4 regions of the Stutzerimonas sp. genome follow, and region 1 is predicted to be linked to each of the others. Evidence: predicted binding sites of a transcription regulator. Region 1 holds the regulator's gene; each other region holds the start of a gene.

The links. Region 1 encodes FliA, which starts transcription of late flagellar genes. Its sites were predicted from a motif close to CTAAAGTTTNNNNNNNNNNNGCCGNTAA; they were not measured.
Region 2: a site for FliA is predicted at 1,102-1,129, ahead of AC2LD7_RS07990 (methyl-accepting chemotaxis protein). Genes of this name have one in related genera too.
Region 3: a site for FliA is predicted at 1,440-1,467, ahead of AC2LD7_RS20695 (methyl-accepting chemotaxis protein). Genes of this name have one in related genera too.
Region 4: a site for FliA is predicted at 4,020-4,047, ahead of AC2LD7_RS12725 (flagellin). Genes of this name have one in related genera too.

Annotation. Positions count from the first base shown of each region.
Region 1 covers NZ_CEXBBO010000003.1:131,881-137,687, reverse strand. The annotation lists gene flhF (flagellar biosynthesis GTPase FlhF) at 1-298, shown strand, start outside; gene fleN (flagellar synthesis regulator FleN) at 390-1,217, shown strand; gene fliA (RNA polymerase sigma factor FliA) at 1,235-1,960, shown strand; gene AC2LD7_RS03025 (chemotaxis response regulator CheY) at 2,078-2,452, shown strand; gene AC2LD7_RS03020 (protein phosphatase CheZ) at 2,473-3,267, shown strand; gene AC2LD7_RS03015 (chemotaxis protein CheW) at 3,280-5,433, shown strand; gene AC2LD7_RS03010 (protein-glutamate methylesterase/protein-glutamine glutaminase) at 5,481-5,807, shown strand, end outside.
Region 2 covers NZ_CEXBBO010000009.1:107,340-113,146, forward strand. The annotation lists gene AC2LD7_RS07980 (alpha/beta fold hydrolase) at 1-108, opposite strand, end outside; gene AC2LD7_RS07985 (undecaprenyl-diphosphate phosphatase) at 145-975, opposite strand; gene AC2LD7_RS07990 (methyl-accepting chemotaxis protein) at 1,261-2,895, shown strand; gene AC2LD7_RS07995 (hypothetical protein) at 3,281-3,550, shown strand; gene AC2LD7_RS08000 (hypothetical protein) at 3,707-4,015, shown strand; gene AC2LD7_RS08005 (hypothetical protein) at 4,021-4,308, shown strand; gene AC2LD7_RS08010 (DUF421 domain-containing protein) at 4,345-5,037, shown strand; gene AC2LD7_RS08015 (hypothetical protein) at 5,138-5,302, shown strand; gene AC2LD7_RS08020 (DNA topoisomerase IB) at 5,426-5,807, shown strand, end outside.
Region 3 covers NZ_CEXBBO010000054.1:4,384-10,190, reverse strand. The annotation lists gene AC2LD7_RS20695 (methyl-accepting chemotaxis protein) at 1-1,411, opposite strand, end outside; partial or broken gene AC2LD7_RS20690 (methyl-accepting chemotaxis protein) at 1,616-1,916, shown strand; gene AC2LD7_RS20685 (RecQ family ATP-dependent DNA helicase) at 1,979-3,904, opposite strand; gene AC2LD7_RS20680 (DUF2790 domain-containing protein) at 4,235-4,480, shown strand; gene AC2LD7_RS20675 (nitroreductase family protein) at 4,586-5,188, opposite strand; gene AC2LD7_RS20670 (phosphoenolpyruvate carboxykinase) at 5,537-5,807, opposite strand, start outside.
Region 4 covers NZ_CEXBBO010000018.1:80,740-86,546, forward strand. The annotation lists gene ppnP (pyrimidine/purine nucleoside phosphorylase) at 1-256, shown strand, start outside; gene fliS (flagellar export chaperone FliS) at 330-719, opposite strand; gene fliD (flagellar filament capping protein FliD) at 850-2,265, opposite strand; gene AC2LD7_RS12720 (flagellar protein FlaG) at 2,331-2,690, opposite strand; gene AC2LD7_RS12725 (flagellin) at 2,762-3,925, opposite strand; gene AC2LD7_RS12730 (TDP-N-acetylfucosamine:lipid II N-acetylfucosaminyltransferase family protein) at 4,457-5,807, opposite strand, start outside.

The DNA.
Region 1 (5,807 bases):
TCAAGTGCTTAAAGCGACATGGCATAACTACCGTCGCTGTGGGCTGGCGGGCTGCATTCTGACTAAACTGGATGAAGCCGGCAGTTTGGGTGATGTGCTCGGCCTTACGATCAGCCAGCATTTGCCCATCGCGTACCTCGCCGATGGACCGCGTATTCCCGAGGATCTGCAATTGCCACGTAGCCACCAACTGGTCAGTCGCGCAGTGAGCCTGCAGTCTGAAGAGACTCCCAGCGAGGAGACCATGGCCGATATGTTCTCCGGGCTGTACAACGGTTCTTCACGGAAGGTCGGATGAACGCTTTGTTAGGTGATACAGACAAAGAAGACGCGTTCTGGCTGAACGCATCGATGGCCTCCGGGCCCCAGCAAGATATAGGCGTTTGAAGATGGGTATTCATCCCGTACAGGTAATTGCAGTGACTGGCGGCAAGGGTGGCGTCGGCAAGACCAACGTGTCGGTCAATCTGGCGCTGGCCTTGGCCGACCTCGGTCGCCGGGTGGTGTTGCTTGATGCCGACCTTGGGCTGGCCAACGTCGACGTGCTGCTGGGTTTGTCTACCAAGCGCACGTTGGCTGACGTCATTGCTGGTGAATGCGATCTGCGTGATGTAATGATTCAGGGCCCGGGCGGCATTCGCGTCGTGCCCGCTGCTTCGGGTACGCAGAGCATGGTGCAGCTATCGACGTTGCAGCACTCCGGGCTGATACAGGCATTCAGCGATATCGGTCATGATATCGACGTGCTGATCATCGACACCGCGGCGGGTATCGGCGATGGCGTCGTGAGTTTCGTTCGCGCCGCGCAGGAGGTACTGCTGGTCGTGACCGACGAGCCGACGTCCATCACCGATGCCTATGCGTTGATCAAGCTACTCAATCGCGACTACGGCATCAGTCGCTTTCGTGTGCTGGCGAACATGGCACACGCTCCGCAGGAAGGCCGAAATCTGTTCGCTAAACTGACCAAGGTGACCGAGCGGTTCCTCGATGTGGCGCTGCAGTACGTCGGCGCGATTCCTTACGATGAGGCGGTGCGCAAGGCAGTACAGAAGCAACGTGCCGTCTACGAGGCCTATCCGCGAGCCAAGTGTTCATTGGCGTTCAAGGCCATCGCGCAAAAAATCGATACCTGGCCGTTGCCGGCAACGCCGCGGGGCCACTTGGAGTTCTTTGTGGAGCGCCTTGTCAGGCCCACCACAGAGCCTAACGACTGACAGCGGCTGGACTCGGTATGTATTACAGCAAAGCTCAGGCAAAAGACTCGCAATACCAGCTCATCGATCAGTACGCGCCGTTGGTCAAGCGCATCGCCTATCACCTCCTGGCGCGGTTGCCAGCGAGTGTGCAGGTGGATGACTTGATGCAGGCGGGCATGATCGGCCTGCTGGAGGCATCAAAAAAATACGACTCCGGCAAAGGCGCGAGCTTCGAGACCTACGCCGGGATTCGCATCCGTGGCGCGATGCTCGACGAGGTCCGCAAGGGCGACTGGGCTCCGCGTTCGGTCCACCGTAACTCGCGTATGGTCAGCGAAGCGATTCGGACAATTGAAGCCAAAACAGGTCGCGACGCTAAAGATCAGGAAGTTGCGGCCGAACTTAAATTGAGTCTCGATGAGTACTACGGCATTCTGGGCGACACCCTGGGCAGCCGCTTGTTCAGCTTCGATGATCTACTTCAGGAAGGCGAACATGGGGAATTCGGGGAGGATGCCGCCAGTGCGCATCCGGAGCCGTCCCGAGATCTTGAAGACGAGCGTTTTCAACAGGCGTTGGCCGAGGCCATCGGAAACCTGCCCGAACGTGAAAAGCTGGTGCTTTCGTTGTATTACGACGAAGAGCTGAATCTGAAGGAGATCGGCCAGGTGTTGGGTGTCAGTGAATCGCGGGTGAGCCAGTTGCACAGTCAGTGCGCGGCGCGCCTGCGTGCTCGCCTCGGTGAGTGGCGCGCCCGTTAAAGGCTGGTTTGCAAAAAAGCATTAGAGGCCCTTACGAGCTTCATTCATGAGGCCCGCAGCAGACCGTGAGCAGGTTCTGGGAATTTCGGGATTACGGAGGTGTACTTGGACAAGAACATGAAAATTCTCATCGTCGATGACTTCTCGACCATGAGACGGATCATCAAGAATCTGTTACGCGATCTAGGCTTCACCAATACCGCAGAGGCAGATGACGGCACGACCGCGCTGCCTATGTTGAAGAGCGGCAGTTTCGATTTCCTCGTCACCGATTGGAACATGCCCGGAATGAGCGGCATCGATCTGCTTCGAGCTGTGCGCGCCGACGATCGCCTGAAGCACCTTCCGGTGCTGATGGTCACCGCCGAAGCCAAGCGCGACCAGATCATCGAGGCCGCGCAGGCGGGCGTAAACGGTTATGTAGTCAAGCCATTCACGGCTCAAGTGCTCAAAGAGAAGATCGAAAAAATCTTCGAGCGCGTCAACGGCTGAAGTAACGCCGCGAGGGCACTATGACGCAAGCAGAACAAAGCCTGGCAGAGTTCGAAGCGACTCTGAGGGCTCATGCACCTCAGTTGATCGAAAGCCTGCAGCAGGGCCGCTTCGACGAAGCGGCGCAGATGTTCAATGAGCTCAATCAGGCCCGCAGTCAAGGGCTCTATCAGGAAGTGGGCAAGCTCACCCGCGAGCTGCATAACGCCATCGTAAAGCTGGAGATGGATACCTGCGCCACGGGCGGTGACCCGTCACCGATTACCGATGCCACCGACAGGCTTTCATATGTGGTGGAGATGACCGAAAAAGCGGCCAACCGCACCATGGATCTGGTCGAAGAGTCCGCGCCGCTGGTGAACTACGTCAGTTACGAAGCGCAGAGTCTGACCGCCGATTGGCAGCGCTTCATGCGCCGTGACATGAACGCCGAGCAGTTCCGCGATCTGGTCAAGCGCATCGATCAATTCCTTCAGCGCACCATGAACGATGGCAGTCAGCTGTCGCAGAATCTCAGCGAAATAATGTTGGCGCAGGACTTTCAAGACCTGACAGGCCAGGTGATCAAGCGGGTAACCCGTCTGATCAGCGAACTCGAAAGCAATCTGCTCAATCTTGTTCTGATGGCCGGGCAGGTCGATCGCGTGGCTGGCATCCAGCATGACCGCGAAGCGATGCGCGCAGAGCAGGAAAAGAAAAAACAAGAAAAAGAGCCTTCCAACGGTGAAGGTCCGCAGATGCATGCCGATATACGTGAGGATGTCGTATCCGGGCAGGACGATGTCGATGATCTGCTTTCGAGCCTGGGCTTTTAGGGGAAGGTGAATATGAGCTTCGACGCCGATGAAGAAATCCTCCAGGACTTCCTGGTGGAAGCCGGCGAGATTCTCGAATTATTGTCAGAGCAGTTGGTGGAGCTGGAAAGCAGCCCCGATGACGCCGCGCTGCTCAATGCGATTTTTCGCGGTTTCCATACGGTAAAAGGTGGTGCCGGCTTTCTCCAACTACACGAATTGGTGGAATGCTGCCACATCGCCGAAAACGTCTTCGACATCCTGCGCAAGGGTGAGCGTCGCGTCGACTCGGAATTGATGGACGTCGTGCTGCAGGCACTGGACACTGTCAACGAAATGTTCACTCAGGTGCGTGAGCGCACCGAGGTCACGCCAGCAACCCCCGAACTGCTCGCTGCGCTGTCGCGTCTGGCTGAGCCTGCCGGTACGGAGGTTCCGGTTGCTGAGCACGCCGCGGTTGAACCGGCGTTGGAAGCCACGACGGCAGATAACGAATTCGAGCAGTTTCTCGGCGCCCTGGATGGTTCTGCTGGTGCGCCGACTGCTGGTGCCGGTGACGAAATCACTGACGACGAATTCGAGTCGCTGCTGGATCAGCTTCATGGCACCGGCCAGTTCGCAGCAGAGCCCAGCGCCGCGCCAGCCGTTCAGATACCTGCCTCACCGGCCAGTGACGAGATTACCGACGACGAATTCGAGGCCTTGCTGGATCAGTTGCATGGCAAGGGTCAATTCGCCGAGCCAGCTGCCGCTGCGCCTGCTGCTGATGCCGCGCCTGCGGCGGCGGGTGGCGATGAGATTACCGATGATGAGTTCGAAGCACTGCTGGATCAGTTGCACGGCAAAGGCAAGTTCGAGCCGGAAGCAACTACTCCAGCCGTAGCAGCTACGCCTGCAGTCAAAAAAGACGCTCCAGCAAAGCCGGCAGTGAAGCCCGCGCCGGGCAAGACGCCTGCAGCACCGGCAAAGGCGGAAGTTGCGCCAAAAGCTTCCGCTGCGTCCGAAAAGCCGCCGAGCGAAGCTGAAACAACCGTGCGGGTCGATACTGCGCGGCTCGATGAAATCATGAACATGGTCGGCGAGCTGGTGCTGGTGCGTAACCGTCTGGTGCGCCTGGGCTCCAATAGCGGCGACGAAGCCATGGCCAAAGCCGTATCCAACCTGGATGTGGTGACCGCCGATCTGCAGAGCGCCGTGATGAAGACGCGCATGCAGCCAATCAAGAAGGTCTTCGGCCGTTTCCCTCGGTTGGTTCGGGATCTGGCGCGTAGCCTCAAGAAAGAGATCAACCTTGAGCTTGTCGGTGAAGAAACCGATCTGGACAAGAATCTGGTGGAAGCGCTGGCCGACCCGCTGGTTCACTTGGTGCGCAACGCTGTCGACCACGGTATCGAGACGCCGGAAGAGCGCGAAGCTGCAGGCAAGCCGCGCACTGGCCGCGTGGTGCTGTCGGCCGAGCAGGAAGGCGATCACATCCTTCTGCTGATCACCGACGACGGTAAAGGCATGGACGCAGACATTCTGCGTGCCAAAGCGGTAGAGAAGGGGTTGCTGGACAAGGATGCAGCCGATCGCCTGAACGATCTGGAGTGCTACAACCTGATCTTCGCGCCGGGCTTCTCCACCAAATCGGAGATCTCCGACGTGTCCGGCCGCGGCGTCGGCATGGACGTGGTCAAGACCAAAATTTCCCAGCTCAACGGCACGGTCAATGTTTTTTCCAACAAAGGCCAGGGCTCGCGGGTAGTGATCAAGGTACCGCTGACGCTGGCGATCATGCCGACCCTGATGGTGATGCTGGGCAATCAGGCGTTCGCTTTCCCACTGGTGAGCGTCAACGAAATATTCCACCTCGACTTGTCCCGGACCAACGTGGTCGATGGCCAGGAAGTGGTGATCGTGCGAGACAAGGCGCTGCCGTTGTTTTATCTCAAACGCTGGCTGGTGCGAGGCGCGGAACATGAAGAACAACGCGAGGGGCATGTGGTGATTCTGAGTGTCGGTAACCAGAGTATCGGCTTCGTCGTCGACCAACTGGTGGGGCAGGAGGAGGTAGTGATCAAGCCGCTGGGCAAGATGTTGCAGGGCACTCCCGGCATGTCTGGCGCGACAATCACTGGCGACGGTCGTATCGCCTTGATCCTCGATGTTCCGAGCATGCTAAAGCGTTACGCGCGCCGGATCTGATCCGCTGGCAGCGGCCCTGATGGAGCCGCTGTCGCTAGGAGTGTTTTATGGCAGTCAAGGTCCTGGTGGTGGACGATTCCGGCTTTTTCCGCCGCCGAGTATCGGAAATCCTTTCTTCAGACCCGAACATCCAAGTGATCGGCACCGCCACCAATGGGCGTGAGGCGATCGATCAGGCGATGGCGTTGAAGCCCGACGTCATCACCATGGATTACGAAATGCCGATGATGGACGGTATCACCGCCGTGCGGCAGATCATGCAGCGTTGCCCGACACCCGTTCTGATGTTTTCTTCGCTTACCCACGAAGGTGCACGAGTGACGCTCGATGCATTGGATGCCGGGGCTGTGGACTTCCTGCCGAAGAATTTTGAA
Region 2 (5,807 bases), on a different contig from region 1:
CGGGAAGCCGTGCAGCAGCCAGACCACCGGCCCTTGTTCCGGCCCTGCACTGTAGACGCTTAGCGTGATGCCATTGGTCTGCAGCAATTGATGTTCGTAAGCGTTCACGGGGGCGCTCCTTCAGCAATCAGCTTTTCAGCGCGCTCAGCCCGTTGCTGTACTCCAGTCGATCAGGCTGAACTGCCAGGTCGCCAGGATGATGATGCCGAAGATGATTCGATACCAGGCAAATGCCGCATAGCTATGGTTGCCTATAAATTTCAGTAGTGCCCGAACCGCCAGCATCGCGAAGATGAACGAGGTGACGAAGCCGATCGCAAACACCGGAAAGTCGCTCGGCTGAAACAGCTCGCGGTATTTATAGCCCGAGTAGACCGCCGCGCCGACCATGGTCGGCATCGCCAGGAAGAAGGAAAACTCGGTGGCCGCTTTGCGAGACAGTCCGAACAACAACCCGCCGATGATGGTGGCCCCGGAACGCGACGTGCCCGGAATAAGCGCCAAGCATTGGGCGCAACCCACCTTCAGCGCGTGGGTCCAGTGCATGTCGTCGACGGTCTCTGCCTGGACGCGGTGCTGACGCTTTTCCGCCCAGAGCATGACCACGCCACCAATAACCAGCGCAGTCGCCACAGTAATCGGATTGAACAAGTATTCGTGAATCAGATCTGCAAAAGTCACTCCGAGTACCACAGCGGGAAAGAACGCCACCAGCAGATTGCCGGTGAACTTTTGCGCCTGTCTTTCCTTGGGCAACCCAATCACCACGTCGAAAATCTTGCGCCGGTACTCCCACACCACAGCCAAGATCGCGCCCAGCTGGATGATGATGTTGAAAGCCAGTGCCCGCTCGCCGCCAAAGCCGATCAGGTCGGCAACGATGATCTGGTGTCCCGTACTGGAAATAGGGAGAAATTCAGTGATGCCTTCTACCACACCTAGAATCAATGCCTGGAAGGCAATCCAAAGATCCATCTAATCCCCATCAGCGGTGCAAACCACCGCGCTTGAATATGCAACCAAGGTATATGCCAGACAGCCATCTGAGCGCTGTTCTGACTCGCTTGTACCAATTAAATTCACTGCCTCGAAGCTGGCACTCTCATCTTTTATCGAGATCTGCCGAAACGCTATTCGATGGCGTATGAAAACAATCGCTGCCATATGAAAAACCCCAGGGCAGACCATGACGCCAGGCTCCAGCCCGACACACCTTACAAAAATAATGTAGATAAAGCCTCAACAGGAGCTCACAAGCCAATGAATCTGCTGCGAAATTTCCCGATCAGTAAACGCCTCTGGCTGATTCCGGTGGTAGCAGTCGCCATGCTATTCATCCTCGGCCTGTTGATGATTCAGCAAGTACGGACTGACCTGTACAAGGGCAAGCAGGTCATGACCCAAAACATCGTCGAGACGGCCAACGGCATTCTCGACTATTACCAGCAGCTCGAAGCCAGCGGGACCCTGAGTACCGCCGAGGCGCAAAAGGCCGCCATGGACCAGATCCGCGTGCTGCGCTACGGCCAGAACGATTATTTCTGGATCAACGACATGACGCCGACGATGCTCATGCATCCCATGAAGCCGGAACTAGAAGGTCAAAACCTATCCAATCTTAAAGATCCGAACGGCAAGGCGCTGTTCAACGAGATGGTCAAAATAGCCCGACTGCAGGGCGCAGGTCTGGTGGATTACCAATGGTCCAAACCAGGCGCAAAGGACCCCGTACCGAAGATTTCCTACGTTGAGCTGTTCAAGCCCTGGGGCTGGATCATCGGCACAGGCATCTATGTCGACGACGTGGAAGCGGAATTCCGGAATTACCTGGTTCGCTTCTCCATCATCGGGCTGGCTATCGCCGCGCTGATGGCCGTGTTGGTCGCCATTCTCATTCGTAGCATCACCCAGCCGTTGCGCCACTCCATGCAGGCCATGGCCAACATCGCCAGCGGCGAAGCCGATCTCACACGCAACCTCGACGTCTCGGGAAATGACGAGCTGACGACCCTGAGCCGCGACTTCAACACCTTTATTCAGAAGCTCCGTACGGTTATCGGTCAGCTGTTCGAAACTGCTGGATCGCTGGAGCAATCCTCCAATGCCCTCGGCGGGCTTGCCGGACAAGCGCACAAGCAGAGCCAGCAGCAATCGCAGCAAATGGAACTGGTGGCAACGGCCATCAACGAAGTGACTTATGCGGTACAGGAGGTAGCGAAGAATGCCGAGCATGCTTCCAGCGAGGTCGGAGAAGCCGAAAGCCAGGCAGGTCATGGCCAGCGCAGCATCGCAACCAGCCTGCAACAGATCGGTGAGCTGTCGACTACCATCGGCGAAGCTGTCGGCGTGATTCAATCGCTGGCAGATGAAACCACCAAGATCGGCTCGGTCCTTGAGGTGATCGGTTCGATTGCCGACCAAACCAATCTCCTGGCACTAAACGCAGCGATCGAGGCGGCGCGTGCTGGTGAGCAAGGTCGTGGTTTCGCCGTCGTGGCTGACGAAGTCCGCCTGCTGGCGCAGCGCACACAGCAGTCGACCGCGGAAATCCATACGATGATCGAACGCTTGCAGAAGAATTCCGGTGCCGCAGTCACCGTCATCATGGAAAGTAGTCGAGCTTCGCAAGCCACTGTCGAACAAGCCAGTCAGGCAGGTGAAAGCCTGGGTCAGATCGCACAGGCACTGCGCACCCTGTCGGGCCTCAACGCCTCGATTGCCAGCGCTACGCTGCAGCAGGCCCACGTGGTCGAAGACATCAATCAGAACGTAACTCAGGCAGCCGGACTGGCACAGGAGAGTACCCTTGCCGCGGAGCAATCGAGCGCAGCTGGCGATCAGCTGGGGGAACTGGCCGAACAGTTGAATAGGCTGCTCCGGCAGTTCAAGGTGTGACGGCGTAGTCGATGCCACTCAGCGTTCGGTAGTTATAAACAAAATTAAATGGCCGGGTGCTTAAAGCCCCGGCCATTTTTTTCATCTCAGCGATAGCTTTCTCGCCACGCCGATACAACTCCGCCGGTTGTTTAATGTTGCTCCAAACGACTGGAAAGACCGCACCGCGCCAGCAAAATTGCGGCATGCGCCACAGGCTTGATGACGAACAGAAGCACACCCAGTGTTATACCTTCGACTAATTGTAAAAATACTTAAGGATGACGAACTCTCAATGTGACTTATCAGTCCTCTGTGTACATCAATGGAATGTAAGGCCAACGCCGGCAGCCTGGCGGCAAGGCTCAATCCGATTCCTTGGGTATCACACAGAGAGACATGCCCCATGAACAGCCCTCTTCGCTTCAACGACGCCCTTCTCATCACTGATCGCGCGTTCAAGCCCTTCCAGTGCGTCGCCTGGACCCTTCTTGAAGGCGATGGTGAGCTCAGCATCACCGTTGTAGATGGCAGCGAATCCCGTGCCGTTGGCCATTGCAAACTTTCTAGCAGCGTCTATTCCGATCCGGTCAAGCTTGGCCAGTCACTGGAACAAGCCCGCGCCGACCTGAGCCGTCAGGGTGTCGACCTCGCCCCATGGCACATGCCGGAATGAACGCGCCAACTTGTGAATGAGTAATGGCCCGGTTGCGCAAGCACCGGGCTTTTTCGTTTGCGACTCGAATCCAGCCCGCATCCTGGTTCCGCTTTCAGACTGATCCATTCGCTTGTTTTACGGTCCCAGCAATAAGTGGATAAACAGGAGCGAGCCATGAAAGGTGCAGAAGCCTACGTTAATGATCAGTGGCACAGCAGCGGACTGGCAAACTTGCCGGAGGGTGTCGAAGGGCATTGCATCACGCTGAAATTCATCATTCCACGAGATGCTCAGTTCACCGGGCTGATCACGCATGTCTGTGAAGTGGCTCAACAGAGATTGCGCGAGCACTACCAAGGCCGTCGGATAACGCACAAGCCCGTCGTGGGGTCGGTCGTAGGTGATGGCAGTGGCGATGGCATCGACCTCGTCTTCAACGTCGCGCCAGCCGATGGGATGGCTTCTCGCAACACCGCGGAGTGATGACCATGACCGCCCAGCACCTCGCACTAGATGAAGCCATGCGCATCAGCGAGATGGCCTTTCTACCCAGCCATGCAACCGCCAAGGCAAATACCGAAGATGCCAGCTTTTCGCTGCGTGTAGTCAACGCGGCGGGTGATGAGCTCCTGGCAATTTCCCACATCGCTCGTTCTCAATACGTCGATCCTGCTCACCTTGCTGGGCTGCTGGAGAAAGCGCGCCTGCAGCTGAGCAAGGATGGCGTACCGCTGAGCGCCTGGTCCATGCCAGCGCAACCGGGCATATCGGGATGAATGGCCGAACGATCGACTTTCACTAACGAGGCCGGCATGACTCCCTTTGATTGGCAGCGCTTGCTGCTGGACGATTTTCCGCTGCTGTTCCTCGCTGAAGTGGCGCTGCGTGCACTCTTCGCCTTCGTTGGGGTATTTCTGTTCCTGAAGATCAGCGGGCGCCGCGGTATTAGGCAGCTATCGCTATTCGAGCTGGTGGTGATTCTGACGCTGGGGTCGGCAGCCGGTGACGTGTCTTTCTACGAGGATGTGCCGCTGCTTCCGATCGCAGCGGTTTTCGTCACCCTGCTTTTACTCTATAGGCTGACAGTCCTGGCGATGACCCATAGCGAGCGACTCTCCAACTGGATGGAGGGCAAGCCAGTTACGATCATCAAGGATGGGTTGTATGAACTGAACAGTCTGGACAGTCTGAACATTTCATCCGACGAGTTCTTCATGGAGCTGCGCCAGCAAGGCGTTGAGCATTTGGGTCAGATCCGCCTCGGCATTCTTGAAACCGATGGCGATGTCAGTCTCTTTTTCAACGATTCTGAAGCGGTACGACCCGGACTTCCGGTACTGCCGAAAGAACATCGGCCGCTATACCAGCAGGCACCTTCCAGCGGTCTATATGCGTGTACGCGTTGTGGTTTACCAAGCATTATCGAGAGTCAAAAGACGGCCACTTGCCCTCGCTGCGGTAATCAGCAATGGGCCAAAGCGCTAAGCCATCCCCGAGCCCGCTGATATGCGGCGCGAACGGCCGCCGTTCACATAGGTCATTAAAGAGACGGGCGCCGCGCTGACCGCGACTGCCCTTTTTATTCTGCGACCTAGGAGCGTTCATATGATAGGCGACTACTCCTCGATAAATGATCACTTGGAAACTGCGCGACATCTCGCCAATACGGCTGAAACCAAAGCGGACCCTGCCATCTACCGCGAGGCGATCGATGAGCTGGTTGCGGCGATACGGCTGTTGATGCGTAACAGCCCGGAGAGTGAAAACTGACCGCCATCGGTACCAAGCACGGAGTCGCGTTGCAACGACTACCCAGGCGTCGCAAGACCGAGGGATTGCTTGCGCTATCACGTGGCATATTGGCGGCGCGATGCTTTCCATGAGGGGCTTCACATGCTGATCGACCAGAGCGTTAGCGGTGAGCCCCACCGCCCCATGGCAGAAGGTATTCGTCCAGTGCCGGAGGATGAGCGATCCGATACCGGCACGGCTTTTTGTCCGGCACTTCCTGCTGATCTGCACTATGTCGATGACACTGGTCCCGGCATTAGCCGTCGGATACTGAAAGGCAAGTTCGCCTACTTTCTTCCAAGCGGAGAACGTATTCGCGATACAGCGGACATCTCGCGAATCAACAAGTTGGCCATCCCCCCTGCCTATACCGACGTATGGATTTGTCCCGATCCCATGGGTCACATGCAGGCAACCGGGCGAGACGCACGCGGCCGTAAACAATACCGCTACCACCCACGCTGGCGAGAGATTCGAGACAGCA
Region 3 (5,807 bases), on a different contig from region 1:
CGCCCAAGACCTGATTGACGCCCGCAACACGCTCAACACTGTCTTGGGCCCTGCTGCTGCCGGCGTGCATCGCCTGCACCGCCTTGCCAACGCCGCCCTGCAGACGCTCGATGCGGACCTGGATATCCTTGGTCGATTCTTGGGTGCGCGCTGCCAATGCCCGAACTTCATCGGCCACCACAGCGAAACCGCGCCCCTGCTCGCCGGCCCGTGCGGCCTCGATGGCAGCGTTGAGTGCGAGCAGATTGGTCTGTTCGGCGATACCGCGAATCACCTCGAGCACAGCCCCGATGCTCGACGTCTCCTCGGCTAATGCCTCAATGGCTTGTGACGCGTTCTCGACCTCCTGCGCAAGCTGACGAATCGATTGGACGGTGCCGCTGACCACTGCGGCGCCTTCGCGTGACTGGCGCTCGGCCTGTAGTGCGGCGTCCGAGGCATTCTGGGCATTGAGCGCCACCTCATGAACGGCAGCGCTCATTTCGGTGGCAGCGGTACTGACCTGATCGACTGCAGCGTGCTCGCTGCTGATCAACTGATCGTTCGTCGCGGCCAAGCCGGCCATGCTGCGCGCCGCCGTATCGACCTCTGACGTCACCCGGCCGACCTCAGCGATCAGCGGTTGCAGTTTGTCGAGGAACAGGTTGAAGGCATTGCCGAGCTGGCCCAGCTCGTCGTTAGAGCGCACGTCTAACCGGGCGCGCAAGTCGCCGTCGCCCTCGGCAATCTGTTGCACGCGATCGAGCAATCGACGCATCGGCCGCAGCACGACCATCGGTAGGCCAAGCACCAGCAGCACACAACCGAGCAGACCAACCAGCAAAATCCCGCCCTGCAGCATCGCGGCCGTCGCACCCTTGGCCATGGCCGCCTCACCTTCACGATTCGAGGCCTGGTCCTCAAGCTCGCCGAGCTTGTCGATGACATCGCGCATCGCATCGAAACGCGCTTCGCTATCACCGAAGCTCAAAGCACTGGCTGCCGTTGGATCGGTATCGATCTGTTCGATGGCGCGCTGCGACACCTGCTTCCATTGCTCGAAGCCACGTTCGAACTGCTCCACCAGCGCCAATGCCTCGGCTCCCGGCTGCATGGCCGCGTATTGCTGCACGCGATCATGAGCCTGCTGAAGGTTTTCCGTATGGCTCTCGCGCAGCGCTTGAGCATGCGAACCGGCAGCGCTGCCAAGCAAGCTGCGCTCGGCGACGAAGGCTTGGTAGAGGTCGCGATCGGCGTTCAGCAGCAAGCTGATAGCCGGCAAGTACCGCTTGGTCAACAGGCCACTGGACGCTGCCGTCTGGTCGATGCCGCGCATGCCGGACCCGCCCATCAATATCAGCAGCAAGGCCAGCAGGCTGACCGGCAGGGTGATTTTCCAGCGAAAACCGAGGTCGGCGAAAAAGCGAGACATGACGTCGCTCCTTATGGGGATTGCTCTGATATCGGCAGGCAAGCGACAACTGAGAGCCCTTTGGTCGAAAATTGCGCCGCGATTAGCGGTAACCGTTGCGCAGGAGCAGACTAAAGCACTGTTACCGGTGCCACCGGTGAGCCAATGAATAGGCAGCCGAGCCAGTGCATTCAATCGGTGGTGCAGACCATCCAGCAGCTCTCCGGTCGGACCAACCTGCTGGCGCTCAATGCTGCAACTGAGGCGGCACGCGCCGGTGAGATGGATCGCGGTTTCGCGGTGGCGGCCGGCAAGGTACGCAAACTGGCCGAAATCACCGGCGAGAACGCTGAAGAGCTCGGCAGCGTATCGAGCGGCTCGCCCGCGAAATCCGAGCCGGTAGCACAACACATCGAAACGCAATCGGCCGGTGTAGGCTTATCTCCGAACCGCTCGGTGCGCTGGAAATTCCAGCAACCTCACCGCCGGTACTTCGCGGCAAACCAAGGGCGTCGCGGCCGGTTGATTGGCCTGCCGACGCGCTGAGGTGATCTTGCCAGGACGTTCACCTGAACCTGGGCTGCGCCGCTACCGCGCCAAGTACTCGCGCACCTCGGCATAGGGATAAGCGTCCAGCGAGGCGAATCCCGGAATACCGCGCGCCTTGAGCTTGGTGAACACCGGCGCGCTGATGCCGCAGAGGAAGCGCGTCAGACATTCAGTGCTGGCTGCGCGGTTCTTCAACTGCCGGTAGCGCTGGCTGAAATCGGCACAGCGGGCCACGACCTCGATCGCCTCCAGCGGAGGTAGCACGGGCGGCTCAGGCAGCTGCGCAACCAGCCCCCGGCATACCGAACAGTGCCCACAGCGTTGTGGCGCCTGGCTGTCGCCAAAATACGCAGCCAGGCGCTGGCTGAGGCATTCAGGCGACTCGAACAGCGCCAGCATGTTGCCGATACGGGCGATTTCACTGGTTTCGTGCTGCTTGAAGTAGGCATGCAGCTCGGTACTCAGAGCTTCAATATCGAAGTTCGAGTCGAGCAGCGCATAAACCTCGGTCATCTGCTTGCTTTCGAGCTCGATCCAACCCTTCTCTTGGAAATAATCCAACGCCTTGACCACCCGCGCGCGGTCAGCGCCGTGCTGCTGATAAAGCGCATCGAAGTCCAGCGTGCACCAGGTTCGCGCTCGGGCCGAGGTTTGCACGACGGCCTCGACGAACTGCCGCCGCTCGCCCTCGAACCTGGCGACCAGCGCCTCGGGTTCGAGCAGGTACTTGAAGCGATATTCGGCAAAATAGGCGAAGCGTGGCGCGATGATGCCGCGCAGTTCCAGCTGCACCAACAGGGTCTTCAGCGGCAGCTGGCGTATGTTGCTCGCATCGGACAGCTGGTTGAGCATCAGCTCCCATTGGCCTCCCGCGCCTGCCTGGAGCAGTTCGTCGAGCACGCTGCGGATGCCCTCGCGTTCCGGCGTGTCGCCATAGACGAAGTTCTGCAGCACGTTGAGGCTGTCGCGATTGGCCAGCACCAGACAGTCGGACGGCTGCCCATCGCGCCCGGCGCGGCCGATTTCCTGGCTGTAGTTTTCCACCGACTTGGGCAGGTCGTAATGCACCACATTGCGAATGTCGGACTTGTCGATGCCCATACCGAAGGCGATGGTGGCGACGATGCAATTCAGCTCGCCGGACATGAAACGCCGCTGGATGGTCTCGCGCAATTCGTGGGCCATCCCGGCGTGATAGGCACTGGCGGGGAAGCCGCGCTGCGCCAGATGCTCAGCGACCTGCTCGGCGGTCTTCTGCTGGGTAACATAAACAATGGTCGGCTGGCCGGTCTTGTCTGACAGCCAGTCCACCAACCGGCGCTGCTTGTTGAAGCCCGCGACCGGTTCGACAAGCAGATTGAGGTTGGATCGGTAAAAGCCAGTGGTCACCACGTCTTCTGGGGCGATAGCGAACTTGGCCTGCATGTCGGCGATTACCGGCGGTGTCGCCGTGGCCGTCAGCAACAGTACATGGGGAATGTTGAATTGGCGCTGGTAATCGGGGAGCTTGAGGTAATCCGGGCGGAAATTGTGGCCCCATTCGGAGATGCAATGCGCCTCGTCCACTACCAGCAGGGAAATCGGTACCTGGCTGATGAAGTGGCGGAAGCGCTCGTTCTTCAGGCGCTCCACCGAAATCATCAGGATTTTCAGCTCGCCGGATTTGGCGCGGCTCATGGTTTCGCTGGCCTGCCCGCGGCTTTGCGCCGAGTCGATACTGGCGGCCGCGATGCCGTGCCGATGCAGGAACGCCAGTTGATCCTGCATCAACGCCAGCAACGGCGAGACGACCAATGTCAGGTGCGGTAACAGCAGCGCCGGTAGCTGATAGCACAAGGATTTGCCGGAGCCGGTGGGAAAGATCGCCGCCGCCGAACGACCGGCCACCACGGCGCGAATGGCCTGTTCCTGGCCGGGACGGAAGCTGTCGTAGCCAAACGTTTGGGCGAGGGTTTGTTCGATCATCATGAGTCACTCCTTTGACTGGGAGCCAGAGGGTAGCAAAAGGAGGGAGACGGTAAAGCAAACCGGCTGCCGAGGCGCGGTCAGCCGTCGATACGTCGCGTCGCTCGGAGCGATTCTTCCAAAGCAGTGCAAGCGCACTCGCAGTTCGAAAGCAAACGAGGCGGCCAGACATTTCGCTCAATCACAATCATTGGAATCCGTAATTATAGTTAGCTAGCTCACTAATTTTATGATCATCGGGCTCCTGAGAAAAACCATAAGCGCAGCCGGATCGGGTGATGCGGCTCGTGAACAGGACGGACACACGAACCAGAAACAGGATGCCCTGCCATGCGCGTTACCCTTGCTATTGCCCTTCTGCTATCCGTCGCCTCGCTCGTCCACGCCAACAGCGCCGAACCCGAGACTTACACCTACGACACCAAGATCGATATCGCCTCGGTCCTGTCGATAAAAGTCGAGCCGACGCCCTACTGTGAGGTCACCGACGCAGTTATGACTTACCGGGATTCCACTGGCGAAGTGCGTAAGTTGTCGTATCGGACCCTGGCCGATAGCTGCAAGAACCAGAACTGATATAGGCCATCTTGATAGCCGACGCGCTTGCCGGGCCGGGCCGCGGAAGCCGATCAACTGGCATGCCGATGAAGGGGCGCCATGCTGTGCGCCCCTAATGGAAGATCAGAAACGATCGCGGATGATCACTTCATCGAATGGCAGCTTGCCGATACGCGGCTTGGGCTCGGCAGCCCGCTTACCCACCGCGACCATCATCGCAATGACATGGTTATCCGGCAGGTTGATCAGCTTGCCTACCGCGTCGAAATCGAAGCCATCCATCGGGCAGGAATCCAGACCCTTGCCGCGGGCGGCGAGCATCAATGTCTGGGCCATCAGGCCGCAGCTGCGCATGGCTTCGTCACGCTGGACCTGCGGCTTGCCGCGGTAATAGTTGTCGATGGCACCCGCCATGTAGTCTTGCACTTCGGCTGGTGCGCCTTCCCAGACGCGGCGGACGTTCTTTTCCCAGCTGTCGAGCTGAGCGCAAACCACCACCAGCATTGACGCATCGGTCATCTGCGCCTGGTTCCAGCCCACTTCGCGGATTTGCGCACGCAACGCCGGGTCGCTCACCTCAACGAAGCGCACATGCTGCAGGTTGAAGGCCGACGGCGCTAGCAGCGTCAGCTGCAGCAACTCGTCCTTTTCCTCGCGGCTCAGTTTAAAGCTGCTGTCGTAAACCTTGACGGCGCGACGGGTCTGGATGGCTTCTTCGATCTGCATGAGGTGACTCCCTTAGGGTAGAAACGTGGCCGCTATGCTATGCGCAGCCATCAATCGAATCCATCCGCCTTGGTTGATGGTAGTTATCAGTGGGCCCGATACGTTGGCCGGATACCCGTTGGGTTATGCGGCTGGCAGCATCGCTGTGCTTATCCGGCTCGGGGGCGGACAGACTGTGAGCGCGCTCGCCGTAGGGTGTGCTTTAGCCCATCGTCTGCGCCGCTGGTGGGCAGAAGCGGAACGCCGACCGGACCACTCTACGCACGACCTGATATGCGTCCTCTTCTGGTGAGCACTCATAGAAAAGCCGCCCGAAGGCGGCTTTCTGTAAGGCGTCTGCGCTGCAGCTTAAAGCTGTGGGCCGGCGGCCTTGATGGCGTCGGATACGTCGAACTTCTTGAAGTTCTCGATGAACTTGTTCGCCAGTTCCTTGGCGGCTGCGTCGTAGGCACTCTGGTCAGTCCAGGTGTTGCGCGGGTTGAGCAGCTGGGTGTCGACGCCTTCGACGACCTTCGGCACGTCCAGGTTGATGATCGGCAAATGCTCGGTTTCGGCACCCACCAATGCGCCGCTCTGAATCGCCGCGATCACCGCACGGGTAGTCGGGATGTTGAAGCGC
Region 4 (5,807 bases), on a different contig from region 1:
CGGCACCGTCAAATCCATTGCGTTCGATATGGCAACAGGCCCGGCCACCATTGGCGTCATGGCCCCGGGCGATTATGAGTTCGGCACCAATCAGCTAGAAGTGATGCACGTTGTTGCGGGCAGCCTGGACGTGAAACTGCCGGGAAGCGAGCGCTACGAGACCTTTGGTGCCGGCACTCAATTCACCGTACCAGCAAATAGCAAATTCCAGCTGACAGTAGCTGCAGATACTGCTTATCTTTGCGAGTACCGCTGAACGTAAAACGCACTGGTTGGCGCGATTACCAGACAGTGCGTTAGCGTTACAAAACGCCTGTGTTTTAGGGCTTTCAATCAGGCCTGGGTGCGATGCCGTCCCACCCTTCCTTGATTTCACCCAGCAGTTTCGCGACCTCATCCAGCTTGCTCACTTCATTGTGACGACTGGCTTCGAATAGTCGCATAGTCATGAACTCGTAAAGACGATCAAGATTCTCCGCCAACTCGCCGCCCGCCTGCTTGTCCAACACATCTCGCAGCCCGCCGATGATATTAACCGCCTTTCCGATCAGCGCTCCTTTCTCCGCATATGCGTCACGCTCCATTGCACCTCTGGCTTGGGCAATACGATCTAGGCCACCCTGCATTAGCATCTGAATCAATCGATGTGGATCAGCCTCGTTAACCTGGACCTTTACGCCAACCTGCTGGTACTGCCTCATTGCTGCCATAGCATTCATTTTGGATGAGCCCCTTGCCACATCAATTTGCATATCAATGTATCGGGCGATCGCTGAAAAACTTTATGGCTGCATCAACTTTTTGAACGAACAAAGCCGCCTAAATGGCGGCTTCGTTATGCGATGCGCATTATTTTGAATTGCTTGCCGCCCACGGAAGATTTTCCAGAGAAGCAATCAAGCTATTCGAGGTATTACTCAACTGGCCAACCAGCAAATCCATCGCATTGAATTGCTTGTAGAGACGCTCTTGCAGAGAAGTAATGCGCCGGTTGAGATCTTCCTTCTGCTTGTCGATGTTGGAAATGGTCTCGGTCATCGACTTGTTTCGCTGCTCAAGAATGCCGCCAGTTTCAGTGTATGGTTTGAGCTTTTCATCAAGCCGGGTCGCCAAGCCCTTCTCGCCAGCAAACAGGTTGGCCAACTCCTCGAAGCTGTTGCTGGTCAACTCGGCTAGCTTATCGCTGTCTACTTTGAGTGTGCCATCTCTTTGGGTTGTAATACCGATATCGCTGAGCGCACGGATATTACCCGAACCCCCAATTGTTACCAGTTCATTACGAATGGTGTTGAGCAAAGTCCGAGCAGTTGCATCTCCAACCAGCGCACCGGTTACCGGCGTTTTGCCATCGCCAACTGGGGTAACCTTCGTCTGGGCATTCACAACACCTATCAGCTTGTTATAAGCGTCGACGAAGGTTTGGATCTGTTTGGTAACGCCGGCTTCATCCAGTGTTACGCCAATTGTCAACGGCTTGCCAACCTCCGTAAGTCCTTTCAAGTCCAACGTAACCCCCTCAATGGCGGTATCGATCTTGTTGGTCTTGCTGATCACACTCAAACCATCAATGGTGAGCTCGGCGCTGCTGGCTTTAGTTATGACACCCGCCGAACCGTCATTACCCGGTGCTGCCGTTCCGCCAGCAAAAGCTAATTTGGACAGATCACCACTCGCTCCGCTCACCGAGACAGTAATGTCTTCGTTCTCACCTGTAGTTGAGCTGCTAAGCACCAACCGAGATCCAGAATTGTCAGTTACGATGGTTGCGCTCAGACCTTTCTCAGCGCCGGCCTTGTTAATGGCATCCCTAATACCGGCCAAGGTGTTGTTCCCCTCACCCACCGTGATCGCAGGCAGTGCAATGTCACCAATACTGACAGTGAGGGTTCCGCTACCGAGGGTTACCGGCGTTTCGGAGTCGTCAGCTATCGCCTGAAGCGCTACTTTGCTCCCAGCTGCAAGCTGACTGATTTCGACTTTATAGCTGCCGGCACCTGCCGATATCCCCGCCGTTACTGCAAGCAGGTCAGCATCAGAAGAGGTTGCCGCTCTGGCCTGAAACAGCTCGGGCTTGTTTAGCTTACCCAACGCTGTCTGAAACTCGCTGATGGCACTTTTCAGCGTGCCGATTGCCGTTATCCGCGTGGTGGTTTTGGACTCAAGCGTGCTGAGCTGCGACTCTTTTGGCGCGCGCTCCGCAGCCACCATACTGGCTACGATACTGTCGATATCGATTCCGGAACCGATGCCCGTTACGCCCGCCATAACCTTACCTCGTCAAGAAAACAACGTTGTAGAACAATCCGCTTGCCATTCAATATCCGTGCCGTTTAGGCCTTGGTCTCGAATAACAGGCTGCGCATCTCGTCGAGCCGTTCAGCCAAACGCAGAATTTCTTCTGACGGAATTTGCCGAACTATCTTGCCCGACTCACCGTCGACAACCTGAACGACAAGGTCTCCTGTCGAGTCGTCGACACTGAAACTCAAATCACGCTGCGCACTTTGCATCTGTGCGCGCAATTTTTCCACCGCCTCGCCGACAGCCTCCGGCCGCGCATCCAGATCCTCGCCAGGCGTAGCAAGCACCTGCCGATCAAACGACGAAAACCCAGGCTCCTTCGGAACGCTGGGTGCGGGACTGAACGGGGTCAACGCAGCTGCGATGCCTGTCATTTTTGCGACGTCCATGATTCACCTCGAATGAATCGATGGGGAAGTGACAAGCACTTCCCCATCCTTACGCCATGTTAGAGCCGCTTTTACTGCAGCAGGCTCAGCACTGCCTGCGGCAACTGCTTGGCCTGGGCCAGGATCGCAGTACCAGCCTGTTGCAGGATCTGATTCTTGCTAAGGTTGGCGGTTTCAGCAGCGAAGTCAGTGTCCTGAATACGACCGCGAGCGGCAGAGACGTTCTCGGAAATGTTCTGCAGGTTTCCGATAGTGTTCTCGAAGCGGTTCTGAACAGCACCGAGGTCAGCACGCTGTGAATCGATATCTCGAATGGCTTGGTCAATGACCATCACAGCCTCTTGAGACCCCTGTACCGTGCTTACGTCGATTGCCGACACTTTAGTTTCTGTTGCCGATGTTGCGGCCGTATAAGCACTACCAGCCGCCAGGCCCGTAGGTACACCACTGATAGACAATGCAGTCAGCGCGTTTGCAGATCCGTCAGTATCCAGACCAGAAACGATTTTGGTGTCTCCGCCTTCGGTTACAAAAGCACCCAAACCTACGTTTGCATCGTTGATTGCAGTTGCGATCTGCTGAGTTGCCTCGGCAGCAGTGGTGCCACTTGCGATGGTGGTGGTCACGGTGAAGTCTTCACCATTAACGGTTCCACTTACAGTAACGGTGCCTGAGGCGCTCGCGGTTCCGGTCGCTGCAGCAACGGAGCCCTCGAAAGACTTGCCTTTCAGGGAGTCAGTGCTCATTTCGTCAATCTTAACACTGATAGTTTCGTTGGCGGCGCTTCCCACTTGGAACGTGGTGGTATCGAAGCTGCCATCCAGCAATTTCTTACCACCAAACGTCGTGGTGTTCGAAATACGATCGAGTTCTTTCTTCAACTCGCTTACTTCAGAGTTCAGTGCTTTACGCTCGGAATCACTGTTGGAACCGTTGGCCGACTGCAGAGCCAAATCGCGCATACGCTGCAGCAAGTTAGTGGACTGCTGCAGCGCGCCTTCGGCCGTTTGAGCCATCGAAATGCCATCGTTGGAGTTCTTTACAGCAACGCCCAGTCCGTTAACCTGACTGGTGAGGCGGTTCGCGATCTGCAGACCGGCAGCATCGTCTTTCGCGCTGTTGATCCGGCTACCGGTCGACAGGCGCTGCATAGAAGTGGCCAGCGAGTTGGAAGAGTTGTTCAGGTTGCGCTGAGTATTCAGGGAAGCAACGTTGGTGTTAACGGTCAAAGCCATGATGTTTGTCCTCCATCGGACCTAGCTTGTTTTGCCTGGGTTGCGACCCTAGCCTGCAATGCTCAGGCAACCAGTGAGTTCGCATTCATCTCTTGTATCGGCGTTTCGTCTGGGACCTTTAGGGCTGCTCGTTTATTTTTTCGAAACTGCCCGCTCGTACCGATTCAAGAGTTTTGTACGGCCGGTAACCGGCCGAACTGGAATCTGTATCGACCAAGAGGTGAAGAACTTTACTAATGAGGAATATCACTGCGGCGGGCGATTACTGCCAGCAGATGGAGACGGCTGGCTTGGATAGCACGAGCTATCGACGCCGGGGCTTATGCTTTAGGAAGCCCGTCTGAACAAAAACACGCCAGCAAGCGAGCGGGCGGGAATGTCCGCTGGGGTGATTGAGCTCCGGGCTTTTGGCGAACGCACCCTATATTCGCCAAAAGCCCTTTCATTCGAATGTCCCGCCAAGGTTCAAATAAGACGCCGCGAGGGCTCACAAAAAAACCGTTTCGGAGTGACGTCAGTTATAAAATCGAATCATCGTCCCGTCCAAGCCGCGAGCCACTGATCCACTGCGTTCCCGGTCAATAACCAATCACGGCGAACCACCGTACGAAGCTCATCGCCGAGACGCTCGGTTGCCTCACGCTCGGCAATGTGACCGCGTATTGCGTCAACCCATTCGGAAAATCGATTTCTTACCCGCGTAACAGGCAGACCTCCACGGTACGGCTCGATATCGGTACACACCACTGGATAACCACAGGCGCCATACTCGAGTAGTTTCAGGTTGCTTTTGCACGCATTGAACATATTGTGTTCTAGCGGAGCGATGGCCAGATCCAAATCCAAGGCAGCCAGCGTGGAGGCGTAATGCTCAATGCTCACGCCTTGGTGCCATTCCTTAATGTAGGGGCGCAGCGACTCGGGACACATGCCGAAGAAAATCCAGTCAACCTCGCCCGCAAGCTCTTTGATGACATCCGCCACTATTGCCAGATCGCCGGCGTGACTTGAGCCCCCTGCCCAGCCGACTCTCATGCGGCCTTGACGGGTTCGCTTTCGCTCAAGATTCTCCCAGATATCAGCTGGAAGGCGATTCGGCATCACCAGAATGTCCGAGTGAAAACCACTGAACGCATCGGCCAACGGCTCGGTAGAAACAACGAATCGATCGACGAAGCCAAGCCCTTGACGAAGGGATCGAACGATATCCTTCGGCATTTGCGTACGGTGAATGCTCTTGACCGGGACGTTCGGCAAATAATCGTCAAGCTCATATACCTTGAATGCTCGCGAAAATGCCTGGATTCTTCGCATCGCCTCAACGCGCTCTGCTCCGATCTGACGCTGCAGGATTATCGCATCCGGCTCATATCGCTCCAGATCAGTGGGATGCATCAGGCCGATCGACATCGTTCCCTCAGCCTGCCCATTAGCCTGCATGGCTTGAAACGGGTAGATCATCCTGTAATGCCCGCAACCGAACATATCCCCAGGATGGAGCAATATTTTCGGCAATGGCTTCCAAGAAGAAGTCGGACGCCAGGAGAGCGCGTTATCGGCAAGCTTGAAACCACCGGGTTTTACCAGAGACAGGTTCCGGTTATACGCCGGGTCGCGTGCCAGGACAGGCAGCCAGCGACCGTAGAGCTCATCCTGTTCAGTCGTACTTAATGGCTCATCCGCACGATCTTTCATTACGCTGACATGCGGCGTCCAGACATTGAGATAACCAGCCTGTTGGGCTCTGAGACATAGATCAAGATCAGCCCAGTTTTTCGTGCTGTCCGATTCGTCCAACCCTCCCAGCTCAAGGAACTTCGCTCGCGCCATCATCAGGCAAGCGCCGCTGACAGCACTGTAGTTCTGGTCAACTTCAAGGCGA